2 regions of the Paenibacillus sp. IHBB 3054 genome follow, and region 2 is predicted to be linked to the other one. Evidence: riboswitches for the same ligand, from Rfam matches in the RefSeq annotation. Region 2 holds a riboswitch; the other holds the start of a gene.
The links. Region 2 has a riboswitch for glycine ahead of gcvT (glycine cleavage system aminomethyltransferase GcvT). Riboswitches for the same ligand answer to the same signal wherever they lie in the genome.
Positions count from the first base shown of each region.

Region 1: it holds a riboswitch for glycine, as region 2 does, so the genes downstream of both, ACQ76X_RS25805 (amino acid permease) here and gcvT (glycine cleavage system aminomethyltransferase GcvT) in region 2, are expected to answer to the same signal.

Region 1 is NZ_JBOFBG010000031.1:51,622-60,980, forward strand. It holds gene ACQ76X_RS25780 (ABC transporter permease) at 1-414, shown strand, start outside; gene ACQ76X_RS25785 (sensor histidine kinase) at 437-1,333, shown strand; gene ACQ76X_RS25790 (helix-turn-helix domain-containing protein) at 1,395-2,423, opposite strand; gene pnuC (nicotinamide riboside transporter PnuC) at 2,744-3,421, shown strand; gene ACQ76X_RS25800 (AAA family ATPase) at 3,418-4,428, shown strand; glycine riboswitch at 4,546-4,626, shown strand; gene ACQ76X_RS25805 (amino acid permease) at 4,790-6,181, shown strand; gene ACQ76X_RS25810 (VOC family protein) at 6,342-6,758, shown strand; gene ACQ76X_RS25815 (phytase) at 6,911-8,314, shown strand; gene ACQ76X_RS25820 (YdeI/OmpD-associated family protein) at 8,524-9,195, shown strand; gene ACQ76X_RS25825 (DHA2 family efflux MFS transporter permease subunit) at 9,294-9,359, opposite strand, start outside.
Region 2 is NZ_JBOFBG010000005.1:214,649-224,007, reverse strand. It holds gene ACQ76X_RS09005 (flagellar motor protein) at 1-504, shown strand, start outside; gene ACQ76X_RS09000 (flagellar motor protein MotB) at 501-1,391, shown strand; gene ACQ76X_RS08995 (hypothetical protein) at 1,431-2,066, shown strand; gene gcvH (glycine cleavage system protein GcvH) at 2,149-2,541, opposite strand; glycine riboswitch at 2,724-2,820, shown strand; gene gcvT (glycine cleavage system aminomethyltransferase GcvT) at 3,060-4,184, shown strand; gene gcvPA (aminomethyl-transferring glycine dehydrogenase subunit GcvPA) at 4,181-5,533, shown strand; gene gcvPB (aminomethyl-transferring glycine dehydrogenase subunit GcvPB) at 5,530-6,990, shown strand; gene ACQ76X_RS08970 (LuxR C-terminal-related transcriptional regulator) at 7,090-7,896, opposite strand; gene ACQ76X_RS08965 (ABC transporter ATP-binding protein) at 8,190-9,206, shown strand; gene ACQ76X_RS08960 (ABC transporter permease) at 9,225-9,359, shown strand, end outside.

The DNA.
Region 1 (9,359 bases), on a different contig from region 2:
GTATTCCCGATCGTAAGCACGACCGAAGTTTCACTACTTTCAGGTTTCGGCCATTTGCCGGAGGGGTTTGACGCGTCCTTCATACCGCGGGCCCTCGGACTAACACTGCTTTACACTGCAGGCTATGCGGCAATCGGGGCGCTATTGACTGCCGTGTTCACCGAAAGCGGCAAGACGATCGGCTTCTCGATGATTTTCTTCCTAATGATTGATACGATTTTGGGGGGCTTGGGTGAGTACATCCCTTTCTTTACTACAGTGTATGATTATTCTATCTTCAAGCTGATGAACGATATCGGCAAGCCCAGTATTGCCAGCGGCGATCTGCCAGCGCTCCTGCTCGTGCCAGTGCTGACGATTGTCGTATCCGGGCTACTCGGTATTCTCGTGTTCCGCAGAAAGGAAATTAAATAATAATGAGAGGGGCGGGAGAGTCTTGCTTATCCTAACGCTCATATCGGTTACGGTGGCGGCTCTCCTGCTTGCCCATCTGCTGCTGATGAGGCGGGAGCTGGGGCGGATGACGGAGCAACTTCGCCGCTATAATGAACGGACAACCGGTAAAAAAATAGACGTGACTCTATTTGACCAAAGGCTCGAAACGCTTGCAGGTCAAATTAATCGCCAGTCCGATCTCGTAGTCGACGCGGAGGCCCGCAGAAGACGAACCGAGAATGAGCTGCGGCAGGCGATTGCGAACATTTCCCATGATATCCGTACTCCGCTCACCTCCATATTTGGCTATATTCAACTGCTGGAAGCAGAGCCTATTACGCCTGAGGAGAAGCACGAATACCTTACCATTGTTAAAAATCGCACGAGACGGCTGCAAGCACTATTGAACGATTTCTTCGAGTTATCCCTAATCGAATCTTCCGATTATCAGCTTAAGACCGAGCGGATCGGAATGACTGTCCTCCTGTCAGACATTCTGGTCGGTTTCTACGACCGGTTCAACGAACGGGGCATTACGCCGGACATTCGGATGCCAGAGGGAGAGGTATCCGTATATGCCGACGAATCAGCCGTGCGGAGGGTCGTTGAGAATTTACTTATCAATACTGTCAAGCATGCGACCGGTCATGTGGAAATCCGTTTCAAAAAAATGCCTGAGATTGCCGAGTTTACGATCATTAACGAAGCGAAGGAGTTATCCGACACCGATGTGAGATTGCTATTTGATCGCTTCTACACGGTCGACCGTACCCGATCCGGCCAAGGATCGGGACTTGGTCTTTCCATCGCCAAAAGTCTGATGGACAAGATGAACGGTACGCTGACAGCGGAGCTGCACCGGGGCAACTTAAAGATGACCTGCCGCTGGAAGCTGTGATCACGGGACACCGATTTAGCCAATCAATGGGGAATGCAGTTAGTCGTTCATGCCACTTTATTTACAGTTTCTTAAAATTTTCTATTTCTCCACGATAAAAATCAACGGTTTTACCTTCTGTAGTTTTCCAATCCCTTTCCAACAGTGCGATTATTTCTTGCAGCTTTTCAATGGCCTTTTCATATTTTCCTTGGATTTCATATATATGATAAATGGCTTCCAATGCATCTGTATATTTTGGACTTGGCTGTAGTTCGTAACCTTTGGAGTAATACTCTATGGCTTCGTCGTATCTGCAAAGCTTAGCCATGCAGTCTCCTCTAGAGGACCATGCAAGCCATTCATGAGGATGCAATTCAGTCATTTGCTCCCAAAGAATTAATGCTTGAGAAAGATTGCCTTCTTCCTTGCAGATCAGTCCTCCATATAATTGATATAAATAACCTGGGCGGATTTCGTTCAAGCTTTCTAGAGTTTCTTTTGCTTCAGTGCATCTGCCATCTGCAATTAAGTAGTTCATAAGCCATACATAACTTTTCCAATAGTCTGGATGATTAGGCACGAAATTCTTATAATACTCTATGAGTTTATGGCGATTAGAGAAGTTCCAGTCAAAAATGACTCCATTCTCCGCATCCCGCAAAGCGTTATGATTACTTTTTTTATGTGGATCTAACAACAGTGCCTCCTTGGCATAATGGGAAGCTAATTCACGGTGCTCCTCTGAACGATGAATGTGTAACTGAGCCAGCAATGTGAGACATTGGGACTTTTTTTCGTCATTAGTTAGCCTTTCTTTGAGAAATTGTTCAGCATAGCTAAAATCATCCTTGGAAATAAAATGTTCGGTACTAATCATATTTTCAATACGTTCTACATGTGTGTCATCAGTTAATGCAAATAGTTCATCAATTGTAACCCCTAAAATCACAGATAAATCAGGAAGAATTTGAATATCAGGCATGGTTACGTTGTTTTCCCACTTGGATATGGCTTGGGATGATATATTCAGTTTTGTTGCAAGTTCTTCCTGAGTCATTCCTTTTTGCAAACGTAGGGTTTTGATTTTTTTTCCGATCTCAATATTCATTTGGATACCCTCCAATTTTTATCAGTTCGACTAGTCCCTTGCATTATATCTTGTTGTTTGAAATCTCCTCAATGACCGCGTGGTTAAACGAGTTAACTTATCAGTTACATTAGCGACCACAAGGCACAACTGCGTTCCTAAGCAATCGCCGCCGATATTGTTAAGCAGCAATACCAGCATGAGCCTCCCTTTTGGATCATTCGATCATTAAGTGTACATTTTTGCTTCCAATGATATTAACAATATGTTATTATCAAAATGAAAGTAAGAGTGAACTGACTTTATAGTGCGCAAATTGGATGAAAGCAGAGGGGATGAAAGTGAATAAATCATGGGGCGGTTGGAACCTGTTTGAATTGACCTGGCTGGTTTTGTTTACTTCAATTGCTGTTGGGTTTACGGTGATTTCTAAGGATTCTTTATTCGGATTTACGGTCTTTATCACCGGGGTGCTGTGCGTGGTGCTCGCGGCGAAGGGACAACTGATGAGTTATGTGTTTGGGATGTACAATACCGTTGGTTATGCATACTTGGCTTACGTCAACGGTTTGTTTGGAGAGGTTATGCTAAATTTGCTTTTCTTTGTTCCTATGAATGTGGTCGGCTTCTACATGTGGAAAAATAACCGGACTAACGGCAAGCTGTCCATGCGTCAGCTGGAGCTCAAGCGTCTGCTCCTTGTGGGGGCGGTCTGCGTATTAGGCAGCCTGCTGCTGGGCCTGGGCTTATCGTTCATACCAGGGCAGAATTCGCCTTATATTGATGCCATTACGACGGTGTTATCCGTTGTCGCAACTCTTTTAATGGTTCGAAGATTCAAGGAACAATGGCTGGTCTATATTGTCCTCAATATGTTCACAGTGCTGCTGTGGGTGATTCGAATGCTCGAGGGGAGCGGTGAAGGCCTGCTGATGATCGTCATGTGGAGCGCGTATCTGGTTAACGCTGTATACGGCTACTACAATTGGAACAAGGGAGCCAGGGAGGTATCAGCATGAAGAGACTTGGCTTAACGCTCGGGAAGTTTGCCCCGCTGCATAAAGGGCATCAGTTCATGTTCGAGACGGCGCTGCAAGAGGTCGATGAACTGATTGTAGTGATCTATGAGACGACGGTGACCCCGATCCCGCTGCATATCCGGGCCAACTGGATTCGCAAGCTCTACCCGGCGGTGCGGGTGATTGAAGCCTGGGACGGTCCCGACGGGTATTCGAACGACCGGGAGCATGAGATAAGGGAGGAGCAATATATTCTGGGGTTACTGAAAGGCGAGCAAGTGACGCATTTCTACTCCAGCGAGTTTTACGGAGAGCATATGAGCATCGCTTTGGGCGCAGTAGACCGGCGGGTGGATGAAGCCCGCGGGCAGGTACAGATTTCAGCTACCATGGTCCGTTCGGATCCTTACAAGTACCGGCAATATGTGAGCGATAGCGTGTATCGGGATTTAATAACAAAAGTGGTTTTTGTGGGAGCGATGTCTACCGGCAAATCCACGATCACCGAAGCGTTGGCCCGGCGGTATCGCACAACCTATGCGAGCGAATACGGGCGCGACTATTGGACGGAGCATCAGGTGGACCGCAGAATTGGCTTAGAGGCGTTCGATGAAATTGCTGTCGGCCATATGGAGCGGGAAGAGCGGGCTTTACTGCAAGCGGATAAATATCTTTTTGTCGATACCAATGCGATCACGACTTATATGTTTGCCCTGGATTACCACGGCCGGGCTCCTGAACGCTTAACCCGGATCGCCCTGGAAAATGCACAGCGGTACGACCTTTTTTTCCTGTGCGACGACGATATTCCTTACGAGGATACATGGGACCGCAGCGGGAATCAGAAGCGGCATATTTTCCATAAGCAAATTATTGCAGATTTGAAGGCGCGGCGGATTCCCTACATCACACTTCGGGGAAGCCTGGAGGAACGAATGGGTAAGGTAGACGAAGTGCTGGCAACGTTCAAGCCCTATCATAATTATTTTGGCGAAGCACGGTGGTAATTAATGTTATTGACAAAACTTTTGACTATGATTAGTATTGAAAAATATTTAAATGAAGTTATGATCCTATAATCAAATAATTTCTAAGCTATGAATGCTATGGATCACACTATAGCAGGAGCAGCTTCTGGAGAGACCGTGGGGATTCCCCGGCGCCGAAGGGTTCACAATCTCAGGCAAAAGGACAGAAGAGTACTGGATAATTCATTTGTTATTCTGATAAGCGTCAGAATAATGAATGTATTTTATTTAATATTCTTTTAACCGTGAGATTGGAGCGTATCCAGTCTCTTTTTTTATTGTCATTTTTACTTGTTCATCATTTCACAAAGAATTATTAGATTTAGAGGGGGAGTTTCACATGGCACCACAAGAACTAAAGAGAGATCTAGAGAATCGGCATGTTCAGCTCATTGCAATTGGGGGGACCATCGGGACCGGATTGTTTTTAGGATCAGGTAAAGCTATACAACTCGCAGGACCATCCATCATCTTTGCTTATTTAATCGTCGGTATTGCCGTGTTTTTTGTTATGAGGGCCTTGGGAGAACTTCTGTTGTCGAAAGCGGGTTATCAATCTTTTACAGACATCGCCGAAGATTATCTTGGACCGCGGGCAGCATTTGTAACCGGATGGACCTATTGGTTTTGTTGGATCATGACGGCTATGGCGGATATTATAGCTGTTGGCGTATATGTACAATATTGGTTTGATATTCCGCAATGGATCCCTGCCGTCATTTGTTTAATCATTTTATTAGGGCTCAATTTATTAACTGTAAAAAGTTTTGGCGAATTGGAGTTTTGGTTTGCTTTAATCAAAGTAGTGACTATTCTCGCGTTGATTGTTATCGGGGCAATCCTGCTGGTGATAGGATTCAAAACAGCTTCCGGAACGGTTACTGTCAGTAATATTTGGGCGCATGGGGGAGTATTCCCGAACGGGATTTCAGGTTTCTTACTTTCCTTTCAAATGGTTGTGTTTGCCTTTGTCGGTGTGGAATTGGTGGGAGTATCGGCAGCGGAAACGTCCAATCCAGAAAAAACCATCCCATCCGCGATTAATAAAATCCCGTTGAGAATTCTATTTTTCTACGTGGGTGCCATTATCGCCTTATTATCCATCAACGCATGGACAGAACTAAATCCCGCAGAAAGTCCTTTTGTTAAAACGTTTAGTTTGGTGGGGATACCGATTGCTGCTGGAATTATTAACTTTGTCGTATTAACTTCAGCCGCGTCTGCCTGTAACAGCGGAATGTTCTCAACAAGCCGGATTCTATATAATTTGAGCAGGAATGACCAGGCTCCAGCCAATTTTGCAAAGCTGAATAGAAATCATGTCCCAAGCAATGCGCTCTTCATCTCCACGCTTGTGTTATCTGTGGGAGCTCTTTTGAGTAAGCTGATTCCGGAGACTGCTTTTGGAATCGTGACAACCATCAGTGCCATTTGTTTCATCTGGGTTTGGGGTATCGTTCTGATCTGCCATTTGCGGTATAAGAAAACAAAGCCGGAATTGCAGGCGAAGTCAAAATTCAAAGCCCCGTTCACCCCATTTATTAATTATGTAGTCTTAGCGTTGTTTGCAATCATACTCATTATTATGCTTTTTGCTGAAGAAACACGTCCGGCCTTATTATTGACGCCGTTATGGTTTATTCTATTATTTGTTTTGTATTCGACGAATCGGAGAAAGCGGGAAAGAAGCAGCAAAATAATCAGTACAGAATCACATCCCATGGATGCCTGACCCGATCATTCTTTTAATAGAAAAGGGGATTACCTCAGGCCTTAGTTATTTTTTAGGCGAAAAAATTGAAATTCTTCAATATCACCTTCCAAGAAGCAACTCCGGCAGTTATTCTTATAAATGAAAATGGACATAATTTCATTTATCAGGAGGGATAACTATGGCGGGGCAAATATGGATTAATCTACCTGTTAAAGATATCAACAAATCAAAAGGTTTTTTTACGGAGATTGGATTTTCCTTGAATCAAGGACCTGGAAATGCTGATGATAAAGCTAGTCTAGTCATCGGAGACAAGAATGTTATTGTGATGCTTTTTACAGAATCCACGTTCGAAAGATTTACCGGAAATAATATTGCAGATACAACGAAAGGCACTGAAGTATTGTTTACAATTGGTGCAGATCGCAAGGAAGAAGTGGATGAAATGGTAACGAAGGTGGTAAAGGCTGGCGGTAGCATTTACGGCAAACCCCATGACCAGGGCTGGATGTATGGTGCAGGTTTTGCTGATTTGGATGGTCATCGCTGGAATGTGCTGTATATGGATATGAGCAAATTCCCTGCTGAGAAATAATAGTGGCAGTCTGGAACAATGAGTGCATTCAAATACTATCTTGAATTTACATTGTAAATTTTACAAAGGCGTAGTTTTCCGTTAATACTTCTTTTACACTCATCTTCTATAGTTAAGCAATTACTAACAATAGAGGGGAATATTGAACATCAATGAAAACATGGGAAACTGTACTATCTACGCTGCTCCTTGCAGGCGCTCTACTTCCTGCCGCAACAACTAACGCAGCATCCGCCTCAGACCTAAAAGGATATGAACCTCTGCGCAAGCACATGGATGGGATCGGAGCAACTATCACTTGGGATAGTGACGATAAGTCGGCACTGGTCAAGCTGAAGAACGGATTCGCAGGCACGTTCACGGCAGGCGATAAGGAATATCGTCTAGCGGGTAAAGCAGGCGAGCTTCCAGCGGAGGTCAAATTAGTCGATGGTAAGATGTACATTCCTTCCAAGCTGCTTCAAGCTATTCTGGCGGAAAATGCAAAGTTTATCAATTCCGCGGATATCATCACCCCTTATCCGGTAACCGCTCAGGTAGAGACGGCAGCCGTTGAAGATGGCGAGGATGCAGCCGATGACCCGGCCATTTGGCTCGATTCTACGAACCCGGCGAATTCCAAAATCATTGCCACGAACAAAGGCGGAGGCGTCCTCGTCTATGATTTGAACGGCAAGGAGCTTCAAAATTATAAAGTAGGAAAAATGAATAATATTGATATACGTTATGATTTTCAGCTTGGCGATAAAAAAGTAGATATTGTTGGTGCGACGAACCGTTCTACGAACACGATCGATATTTTTTCCATGGATGGGGCAACCGGGAAGTTGACTGACATCGTAGCAGAGCCCATTAAAGCGAAGATGGAAGAGGTATACGGATTCAGCCTTTACCATAGCCTGAAATCGGATAAGTATTACGCTCTGGTGCTGGGTAAAGAAGGCGAATTTGAGCAATATGAGCTGACTGAGAATGGGAAGGGCAAAGTTTCAGGCAAGCTCGTTCGCGAGTTTAAGCTGGCTACGCAATCAGAAGGAATGGTAGCTGATGATGAGTATGGCATGATGTATATAGCGGAAGAGGATTACGCGATATACAAATATGATGCGGAGCCTGACAGCGGTACAAAACCTCTATCCACTGTCGATATTGCGGATGGACGCCGATTGCAGGATGATATTGAAGGGTTGACTCTCTATTATGGTGCCGACGGCAAAGGTTACTTAATCGCCTCCAGCCAAGGCAGTGACAGCTACGCGATATATGACCGTGAAGGCAATAACGCTTACCTTACTAGCTTCAAAATCGCCGATGGCTCATTGACCGATGGCACCTCAGTAACTGATGGTATTGATGTGCTCGGGTTCGGACTGGGCGAACAGTTCCCTTATGGCATTTTCATCGCACAGGATGATTCCAACATCAACAATGGCAAAGAGCTTAACCAAAACTTTAAAGTAGTAGCTTGGGATCAAATTGCTAAAGGTGCAAAGACTCCGCTTCTGATGGACAACAAAGTGGATCCTCGTAAACTTGTGGACCGCAGCGCGAAGTAATATTGGTTAACAGCTAACGTGCAAGTTTTAAAGTAAAGAACATTTTCTCATAAGCAGCCTCCAACTCCACATTTCAGGGGTCTTGGGGGCTGTTTTGATTTATTCAGCAAGGAGGATATTTCCTACGGGGCTGCAGAAGCCCCCCGGCTTGCAAAAAGGCAACGGTTATGCAACCCTAAATAAAGACAACATTTAACGGGGGTCCGTATATGGCTAAAACAATTGTAGAAAAGCTAAATATGCACAAATTCAAAAAGGTTGCTGTATTGTACAGACCAGAGAATGACGACAGTTTAGCGGGATTAGCAGAGCATGATACTGAATTAACAGCCAGCAGTTATGATCTGATATTTGCTTATGTGCTTAATATGGAATCGCTACAGGATCTTGTCCATAAAGTGATTGATCACAACTATTTAAATAAAGGCGGCTATTTGTTCGCCGCTTATCCCAAAAAAGGGAATAAGGTTTATCCGGCCTACATTCACAGAGACAGTCTTTTTGAAGGGGTAGGAGCCGATGAGGACGGTTATATTGGCACGAGCAACCTGAAGTTTGCGCGTATGGTGGGCTTAAATGAGGTGTTTACCGTTGTCGGATTCAAAGAGGAGGCGCGGAAGAACAAGGATGCATCTTCAAAGCCAAGTCAACGTGTGGACGATTACACCTCTATGATCCCTGCTGTGGAGCAAGATCTGACGGATAGTGCGGAGACACTGGCTTTTTACCAATCCCTTACGCCCGGCTACCGAAAGGATTGGGCCCGTTATGTATACAGCGCTGTACAAGAGGAGACTAGAGAAAAACGGCGGGCGGAAATGAAGAAGATTCTGGGTGAAGGGTATAAAAGCATCGATATTTACCGAAGAGACAGGCCGTAAATAGAACTGTCATCCTTGCGCACATAATAGAATCGAAGCCACTCCGCATAAAGAGTGGCTTCTCTTCTTCATATACTGATATTGCTAGCTCATGCGTGTTACAACAGAGGTTCTTCCTTGCTGACTACGTTTGCCTTTTTTTCAATCATGATCTTCTTTTTCGT
Region 2 (9,359 bases):
TTGCTGGAGCAAAAAGCCGAAGAACATCCCAATCCCTTTACCCGTGAAGGATTGCTGCTGATCGTCGACGGCACAGATGCTGACGAGGTTCGCCAGATTCTGGAGCTGGACATGGACGCCAAAGAATTGAAGTACAACGGCTACGCCAAAATATTTGAGGCGGCCGGAGGCTACGCACCAACGATGGGGATTATCGGGACGGTCATGGGACTGATCCATGTACTCAGCAATCTGACCGATCCTTCCAATCTGGGAGCATCCATCGCAGTCGCTTTTACAGCGACGCTTTACGGTGTAGCCAGCGCTAATCTAATATTTTTACCCATTGCCTCCAAGATCAAATCCCGCAGCCAAACCGAGCTGGCTGGCATGGAGATGCTGCTGGTCGGCATTCTGGCCCTGCAGAACGGGGATCATCCGCAGCTGGTGCGCAAGAAGCTTAGCTCCTTCACTGCGGATTCTGCCGGAAGCCGTGAGCGTGAGTATGCAAGAGGGCTGCTATGAGGCAGAGAAACCGGCGTGAGCAGCACGCCGAAGGCCGGGAGAGCAATGACCGCTGGATGATCACTTATGCCGATCTCATTACACTTTTACTTATATTTTTCGTCATTATGTTCGCCATGAGCAGTCTGGACGTGCAGAAATACAAGATTGTCACCGGTTCCCTTTCGGAAACGTTCAGGAGCGGCAACCCTGTGCTTGAAGGTGGCGATGGTATTCTGGAGACCCAACAAGAAACGGAAAACAGCGGCTCAGCAAACAGTCAGAAACAAGGAAGCAATTCTGCAATTGTCGCTGGCGAAGGCACTCAAGATAATGTTGCAGGCACAGCCGATGCCGGAGAGGCGGCTCTGCCGCCTTCGTCACGTGAACTGGCTTTCAAGGAACAGGAAGCGAAGCTGGCCTCATTGATGGGCGTCATCACCAAATATGTTGAAGACAACAACCTCGGAGATCAGATCTTTGTTGCAGATAAACCACAGGGCATTGCCATTACACTTAGCGACCGGTTCCTGTTCGATGCCGGCAAAGCCGAGCTGAAAGCACCTGCATTCCCTGCGCTCCGCCAGCTCTCAGGCCTGTTCCGCGGCATAGGCGCATCCATCAGCATCGAGGGACATACTGACAATACCCCGGTGTCGGTTGGCTCGCGCTATAACGACAACTGGGAGCTGTCAGGCGCGCGGGCACTCTCCATCCTGCGTTTCTTCCTCGACAATGAAGGACTGGATCCGGATACCTTCCAGTATGCCGGCTATGCCGATACCCGGCCCGCTGCCGACAATACTACGCTGCTTGGAAAACAGAAAAACCGCCGAGTCGAGCTAATCGTGCTGCGGCAGCTTCAAGACGAAGAACAATTCCGCCTATCAGCCCAGAACAGCAGATGATGAAAGGTTACATTTGCTTCTAAAGGAGTCTGAGTAGGTATGGAAACTCTAAACGGAACATCACCTGATCCCACCCGATTATTAAAAAATCTGCGTCTACTAGTCTCGTTATTGGTTACGGCGTTTCTCCAGGGAATCATTACTTTCTTCGTTGGGGGCATGGCTTATTTCCTTTTACTCTCGTCGTACTCCCTTTTCTGGGGCGAACAAGCCAATGTGTATCCGCTAAGCAAGCTGATTCAAATCGCCGTTCGTTTTTTGCTTGCGGGCGGCGCTTTTGCTTTGCCCTGGCTGGGAGTCTGGTGGATGCTCTACGGTCTGGCCGACAACGGACGCATCCGCTGCTTTTTTCTGCACCTGTTTTTCGCTTACGTGCCGTTTGTCGTTATCTTTTTGCAGCTTGATCCCGTGTATTACCCGGACGCAATGATTCCCAGCTCAGCCGGTGAGATGACCTTTTTTGTCTGTATGGCCATGGCAGCTGTCCTGCTGTATCCCTTTTACTCTATCGGCGTTTATTACTTTGTGCTCAGACCGGCTGCACCCCCTCGCAAAATCTACAGATTTATCCTTCTATGCTGTTTATTCATCCTGATTGGCCTTGCACTGCTGCCCCTCTTGTGGCGGATGGCTCCACATTTTTATCCGGGACTTGCAGATTTTCCAAGCCGCTGAAAGCGCAAAAAGACAGACTCCTCACATTAGTGCAGCTAATGCGCGAAATCCGTCTTTAATAATTTTTTTATAAAACCAATTGCTATTCCCCAACCCGTTCACGGTAAGCGGCTGCGTCCAGCAGTCCCGATACGGCGTCGGCATACTCGCCTTCGATCTCCAGTTCAAAAATCCAGCCCCCGCTGTACGGCTGATCGTTAATCAGCTCCGGGCTGTTCTCCAGTGCATCGTTAATCTTGGTCACCGTTCCCGATACCGGTGAATATAATTCGGAAACCGTCTTTACGGATTCAATGCTGCCCACGCTGTCCCCGGCAGAAATAGCCGATCCAACTTCAGGAAATTCCACAAATACGATATCGCCCAGTAAATGCTGGGCATGGTCCGTAATCCCAACACGTATTAACCGTCCTTCACCCTGCTGCGCCCATTCATGCTCTTCGCTGTACAGCAGGTTATCTAGCACTTCACTCATTTCAAGCCGCCTCATTTCCGAATTGGAGTTGTAAATTTAGTTATAGACTAAGTTATCGTCCTGCTCAATGTCAATATAACTGACAGGAAATTTAAATTTGTCATCTTTTTGACGTTTTTTTGTTGACAGTGCACCTCCATACCCGTTTTAATGGAGTCAGCAGAAAATTATACGGTTTGCGAATGATGGCATAGGGAGAGACCGTCTCTTGAAGACGGCGCCGAAGGAGTAAGCCCTCTACGGGGTGAATCTCTCAGGCAAAAGGACCTTTGCCGGACGCATCTCTGGAGAGCATCAGGCCCTGCCATTGCAGCGTACTGGTCACCAACGGGGAAACCTGCCGGGTTCACAGCAGGGTAACTCTCAGGTACAAAGGACAGAGCGGAAGTCTAAATATGCGCGTGCGCATATTTGGCTTCCGCCTGTCCTTTTTTTTAATGGGCAGAAACGGACTCCGTCCCTGCCGGCAAAGGAAATCCCGTTAGGCTTGCATGTAATCAGATCAAGGGAGTGAGCACATGAACGCTTTGAAAAGAACGCCTTTTTATGACCTTTATTCTGCTTATGCGGAGTCCAGATGCATTGACTTCGGCGGCTGGGAGCTGCCGGTGCAGTTTACAGGAATCGTCAAGGAGCATGAGGCCGTCCGCGGGCAAGCCGGACTGTTCGATGTGTCGCATATGGGTGAATTCATGGTTAGCGGCAGCGGCTCGGAAGCCTTCCTGCAAAAAATGACGACCAACGATGTCAGCAAGCTGGCAGACGGTGGAGCGCAGTACACGCTGCTTCTATATCCAAACGGCGGTGTTGTCGATGATTTGCTCGTATACCGTCTTGGCGAAGAGCGTTACATGCTTGTCGTGAACGCCTCCAACATCGACAAGGACTTTCAATGGCTGCAGGAGCATCTCACCGCGGAATTCAGCGGCGTCAGCCTGAGCAATATCTCGGATGAGACTCTTCTGCTCGCCCTGCAGGGCCCGCTGGCTGAGGCCATCCTCTCCAAAGTTACAGCGGCTCCCATTGCTGAGCTGAAGCCTTTCCACTTCATCGAGAACGCCGAGGTGTGCGGCGTGAACGTTCTGCTCTCCCGCACCGGATATACCGGCGAGGACGGATTCGAGCTCTACGCGCCGCCGGATACGGCGGCTGCGCTGTGGAACGGCCTGCTGGAAGCGGGTGCTCCGCACGGCCTGACACCGGCCGGTCTTGGCGCACGCGACACGCTGCGCTTTGAAGCCAAGATGCCGCTGTACGGCCAGGAGCTGTCGGCGGATATTACGCCGCTAGAAGCGGGCGTGCAATTCTTCGTGAAGCTGGACAAAGAAGATTTCATCGGCCGTGAGGCGCTGCTGAAGCAAAAGACTGACGGTCTGCCCCGCCGCCTCGTTGGTCTGGAAATGATCGACCGCGGCATTCCGCGTTCCCACTACCCTGTATACGGGAATGGAGTGAAGATCGGTGAAGTGACCACCGGAACACAGTCTCCGACACTCAAACGCAATCTCGGACTTGCGCTGCTGGATGCAGCTTACAGTGAAATAGGCACAGAGGTAAACGTAGAGATCCGCGGCAAGCAGCTCAAGGCTGTCGTGGTCAAAGCGCCATTCTACAAAAAGAGCCAGGGAGTGAAGCCGCAATGAAGCACCGTTATCTGCCAATGACTGAACAAGACCGCCACGAAATGATGGAAGCAGTCGGAATTCAGTCCATGGAGGAGCTGTTCTCCGATATTCCCGAGGCCGTCCGTTATCAGGGAACTATGCCGATGTCGGAGGCGCTGGATGAATACGCCTTGCTGCGCCATATGAAAGAGCTGGCCGACAAAAATGCCAATTTCGATACCCACGCCAGCTTCCTCGGCGCCGGCCTGTATGACCATCATATCCCGGTCGTCATCAATCATGTCATCTCCCGTTCGGAATTCTATACTGCTTATACTCCTTACCAGCCGGAAATCAGCCAAGGCGAGCTGCAGGCGATCTTTGAATTCCAGTCCTACATTTGTGAACTGACCGGCATGAAGGTGGCCAACGCCAGCATGTACGATGGCGCTACGGCTTTCTCGGAAGCGGCAGTACTTGCAGCTGGTGCCACCAAACGCAAAAAGCTGATTGTCTCCCGAACCGTGCATCCGGAGGCCCGCCAGGTGCTGCGCACTTCGGCAGGTGCCTGGGGCCTCGATGTCGTAGAGATTGACTATAAAGACGGTGTAACCGACCAAGCGAAGCTTGCCGCAGCCATCGACGGCGACACGGCGGCTGTCCTGGTGCAGTCACCGAACTTCTTCGGCGCGATAGAAGATCTCGGTGCCATCGAGCCGCTGATCCACGGCGTCAAAGGTCTGTTCATTGTCAGCGCCAACCCGCTGGCGCTCGGCGTGCTGGAAACGCCGGGCAAGCTCGGCGCCGACATCGTCGTCGGTGACGCGCAGCCGCTGGGCATTCCGGCTTCGCTGGGCGGACCAACCTGCGGATTCTTCGCCGTAGCGGAGCATCTGATGCGCCGCATGCCGGGCCGGATTGTCGGCCAGACCGTTGACCGGAACGGCAAACGCGGCTTCGTGCTGACGCTGCAGGCCCGCGAGCAGCATATCCGCCGCGAAAAAGCCACTTCGAACATTTGCTCCAACCAGGCGCTGCTGGCGCTATGCGCTTCCGTCTATTTGTCCGTGATGGGCAAAGAAGGCATGCGCGAGGTTGGCGAGCTGAACATCCGCAAGAGCCACTATGCCGCCGGCAAGCTCGGCGAAATTAACGGTGCTGCGGCTGCGTTCTCAGCTCCTTACTTTAACGAATTCGTCCTGAAGCTTCCCGAAGGAAGTGAAGTGAGCAGGATTAATTCCAAGCTCATTAAAGAAGGTTATCTCGGCGGTTACGATCTGGGCCGTGATTATCCGGAGCTTGCCGGACATATGCTGGTTGCCGTCACGGAGAAAAGAAGCAAAACCGAAATTGACCAATTCGCCAGCGCACTGGAGGGCTGTTTATGAAACCGGAACAAAGTCTGATCTTTGAGCTTAGCCGTCCCGGCCGCTCGGCCTACTCCCTGCCTGAGTGTGATGTTCCGCAGGACGAGAACCTTGATGCACTGATCCCTGCAGGACTTCTGCGCAGCGAACCGGTCATGCTGCCGGAAGTATCCGAAGTGGATGTCATCCGCCACTACACCGCGCTGTCCCGGCGTAACTTCGGCGTCGACAACGGATTCTATCCGCTCGGCTCCTGCACGATGAAATACAATCCGAAGATCAACGAAGATGTTGCCCGCTTCCCGGGACTGGCCAAGATTCATCCTTACCAGCCGGAAGAAAGCATTCAGGGAGCTCTGGAACTGATGTACACCCTGCAAAATGATCTTTCCGCTTTGACCGGCATGGATGCCGTCTCCCTGCAGCCTGCCGCAGGCGCACATGGTGAATGGACTGGCCTGATGATGATCCGCGCCTACCACGAGAGCCGCGGCGAGACACGCACGAAGGTGATTGTGCCGGACTCCTCGCATGGCACCAACCCGGCCAGCGCCGCAGCAGCCGGACTCGATACGGTGACGATTCCTTCCAATAATAAAGGAATGGTTGATCTTGAAGCGCTGAAGGCAGCTGTCGGCAGCGATACCGCCGCGCTGATGCTGACCAACCCCAGCACACTCGGCCTGTTCGAAACGCAGATCGTGGAGATTGCCGCAATTGTACATGAAGCGGGCGGATTGCTCTATTACGATGGAGCCAACTCCAATGCCATTATGGGCATTACCCGTCCCGGCGATATGGGCTTCGATGTGGTGCATTTGAATTTGCACAAGACGATGAGCACCCCGCACGGCGGCGGCGGTCCGGGAGCCGGACCTGTTGGCGTGAAAGCGAAGCTGATTCCTTTTCTTCCGCAGCCTACAGTGGTCAAGAATGAAGATGACAGCTTCTCGCTGAACTATGGCGGCCCGGAATCCATCGGGCGGGTCAAGGCCTTTTACGGCAACTTTGGAATTCTCGTCCGTGCCTATGCCTATATCCGTACCTACGGGCCAGACGGCCTGCGTGAGGTTTCCGAGAACGCCGTGCTGAATGCCAACTATATGATGCACCGGCTGGCACCGTATTTTGAAATTCCGTATCCGGGTGTCTGCAAGCACGAGTTCGTGATGTCCGGCAAGAATCTTAAGCAATACGGCGTGCGCACGCTGGACGTAGCCAAACGCCTGCTCGACTTCGGCTACCACCCGCCAACGGTCTACTTCCCGCTGACTGTGGAAGAGTGCATGATGATTGAGCCGACCGAAACCGAAAGCAAGGAAACGCTTGATGGCTTCATCGAAACGATGATTCAAATCGTCAAGGAAGCCCAGGAGACTCCGGAAATCGTCATCAATGCTCCGCACACTACGGAAATCAGCCGTCTGGATGAAACGCAGGCCGCACGCAAGCCAGTACTGAACTGCTCTTGCGGTTAAAGCTGATTATCCCTAAACCGGCCCTATAAGAATTGAATAAGAGCCGGCCCTGGATACCAATTATCGCGGGCCGGCTCTTTTTATATGTATAAAAATCTGTTAATGCGCAAGCTTTTTGGTGAACTGCCACCGGTCATTTACACGCATTTTACTGTAGATGTTCTTGACCATGTTACGCACTGTGCCTTCGCTGATCCCCAGCTCGTTGGCAATGTGCAGCGCACTTTTCTCCATGAGCCATAACCGGGACACATCTTGTTCGCGCGCAGTCAGTCTAAATTCCTGAAAACTGGCCTCCAGCCGGTACTGCTGCATCTCCGGGTGCTGCTCCATCCACTTCTCCGAAATGTTCTCAGCCACCTGCTGCACGAAGGGGATGGCAAATTCAATCTGTTCATTTTTATTGAAGGAAATATCCACATAACCATACACTTTGCCATCCCTCTGCAGCGGAGCACATACGCAATTCCATCCTTTAAATACAATATTGGAATGTTCCTCGCCTCTCACTACACCTATACAGTTCATTTCCATAGCCAACGAGACCGCATTTAAACCAGAATATTGCCCTCCTAGGCTGACACCGACACCCATACCGGCCTGAAGCATATCCGCTTGAAGATCCGGAGAGGAAGATACCAGCTCCAGAATGACGCCCTCCTTGCCAGTTAAGAACACAACATAAGGAATGGAGATAAAATGGCTGATTTTTTTCATTTCGTTGCGGATGGAAGCAATCATTGCTGTATGATAAATACGGTCTTTGCATTTTTCACTCGAAGAAACCGCTGTCAATTCAGCAGGTATAGCTCCTTCTTGTTTGGCGACTGGCTGGAATAATTTAAGCTGCTCCTCCTTCAAGTCCCCGGGCAGGCACCAGACTCTCGTCTTGTCAAAGATACTCAAATAGCTCCACCTCCATTTTTACCATAATCTATTATAATCGATTTTAGAAAAACGTATTATAACATAAATCAGAGAAGTAAGAACATGCATCATTAGATTGTCTATGATGGACAGATAAAGCTCCACTATAAAATCCGCATGTTCATCAGACAGAGGTTTTTTTGCAGGATTCGTCATAAACTAATAAAAATATTATTCTTTCGATTTATTGTGATAGTTTTCGACATTACAGCAATGCTATATTAACGGAACACGCCTTTTTATAGAATATCAACACTGAAGGAGGATGACCCTTGAGTATTATTGAAGCTAACGGACTGAGCAAGTCGTTTATGCAGGCGGTGAAGGAGCCCGGCCTCAAAGGCGCGGTCAAACATCTGCTGATCCCCAGGCATATTGAGAAGATGGCGGTGCATTCGCTGGACCTTAACATCGAGGCAGGTGAGACGGTGGCCTATGTCGGGCCGAACGGTGCAGGCAAGTCTACCACGATCAAAATGCTGACCGGCATACTGATGCCTACCGCGGGCAGTATTTCTGTAAACGGTATCAATCCATACCGGAAAAGAATGGAGAATGCCGCCCAGATCGGAGCGGTGTTCGGGCAGCGCACACAGCTGTGGTGGGATATTCCGATTGTGGAGTCCTTTTCCCTGCTGAAGGATATTTATCAGATCCCCGAGGCTGTGTACAAGACCAACTTGGAGATGTTTATTGAGATGCTGGGTATGCGTGAATTTATTCACTTATCCGCCCGGAAGCTCTCCCTCGGCCAACGTATGCGAGCGGATCTGGCTGCTGCTTTATTACATAACCCGCCGATTGTGTATCTGGATGAACCGACGATTGGCCTCGACGTCTCCGTGAAGCAGAAGATCCGCGAATTCATCAAAAAGATCAACCAAGAGCAGCAGACTACAGTTATGCTGACGACCCACGATCTGGGTGATATTGAGGACCTGTGCAAACGGCTGATTATCATCGACCACGGCTCCATTATCTATGACGGCAGCTTAAGTGAAGTCAAATCCCGTTTCGCCAGAAACCGGGTGATCTTCTTCCAGGTGGGCTCGCCATTGCCCGAGCTGTACCAGCAGCTCTCACAGACTCCGGGAATGAAGCTGGACTTGCAGAATGATCAGGAGTTCTCCGTATCCTTTGACCGTTATGAATATACCGCCAGCGAAGTGGTCAGCCGGGTGATGAAACATGGCGAGGTGATTGACTTCCGGATGGAGGATGCCAATATCGAGCAAGTCATCAAAGCCGTATACGACGGAAATCTGAACCTGAACGAAACCGGTGCATAAGGAGGAGCGAACGCAGTCATGCCTGTACCCAATCTTAAGAAATACAGAAGTATTGCCAACCGGTCCTTGCAAAATGTTCTCGCTTACCGTACTTCTTACGTGATCACCTTTCTGGCCAATTCGATCAATCTGCTGGCAATCTACTTTTTATGG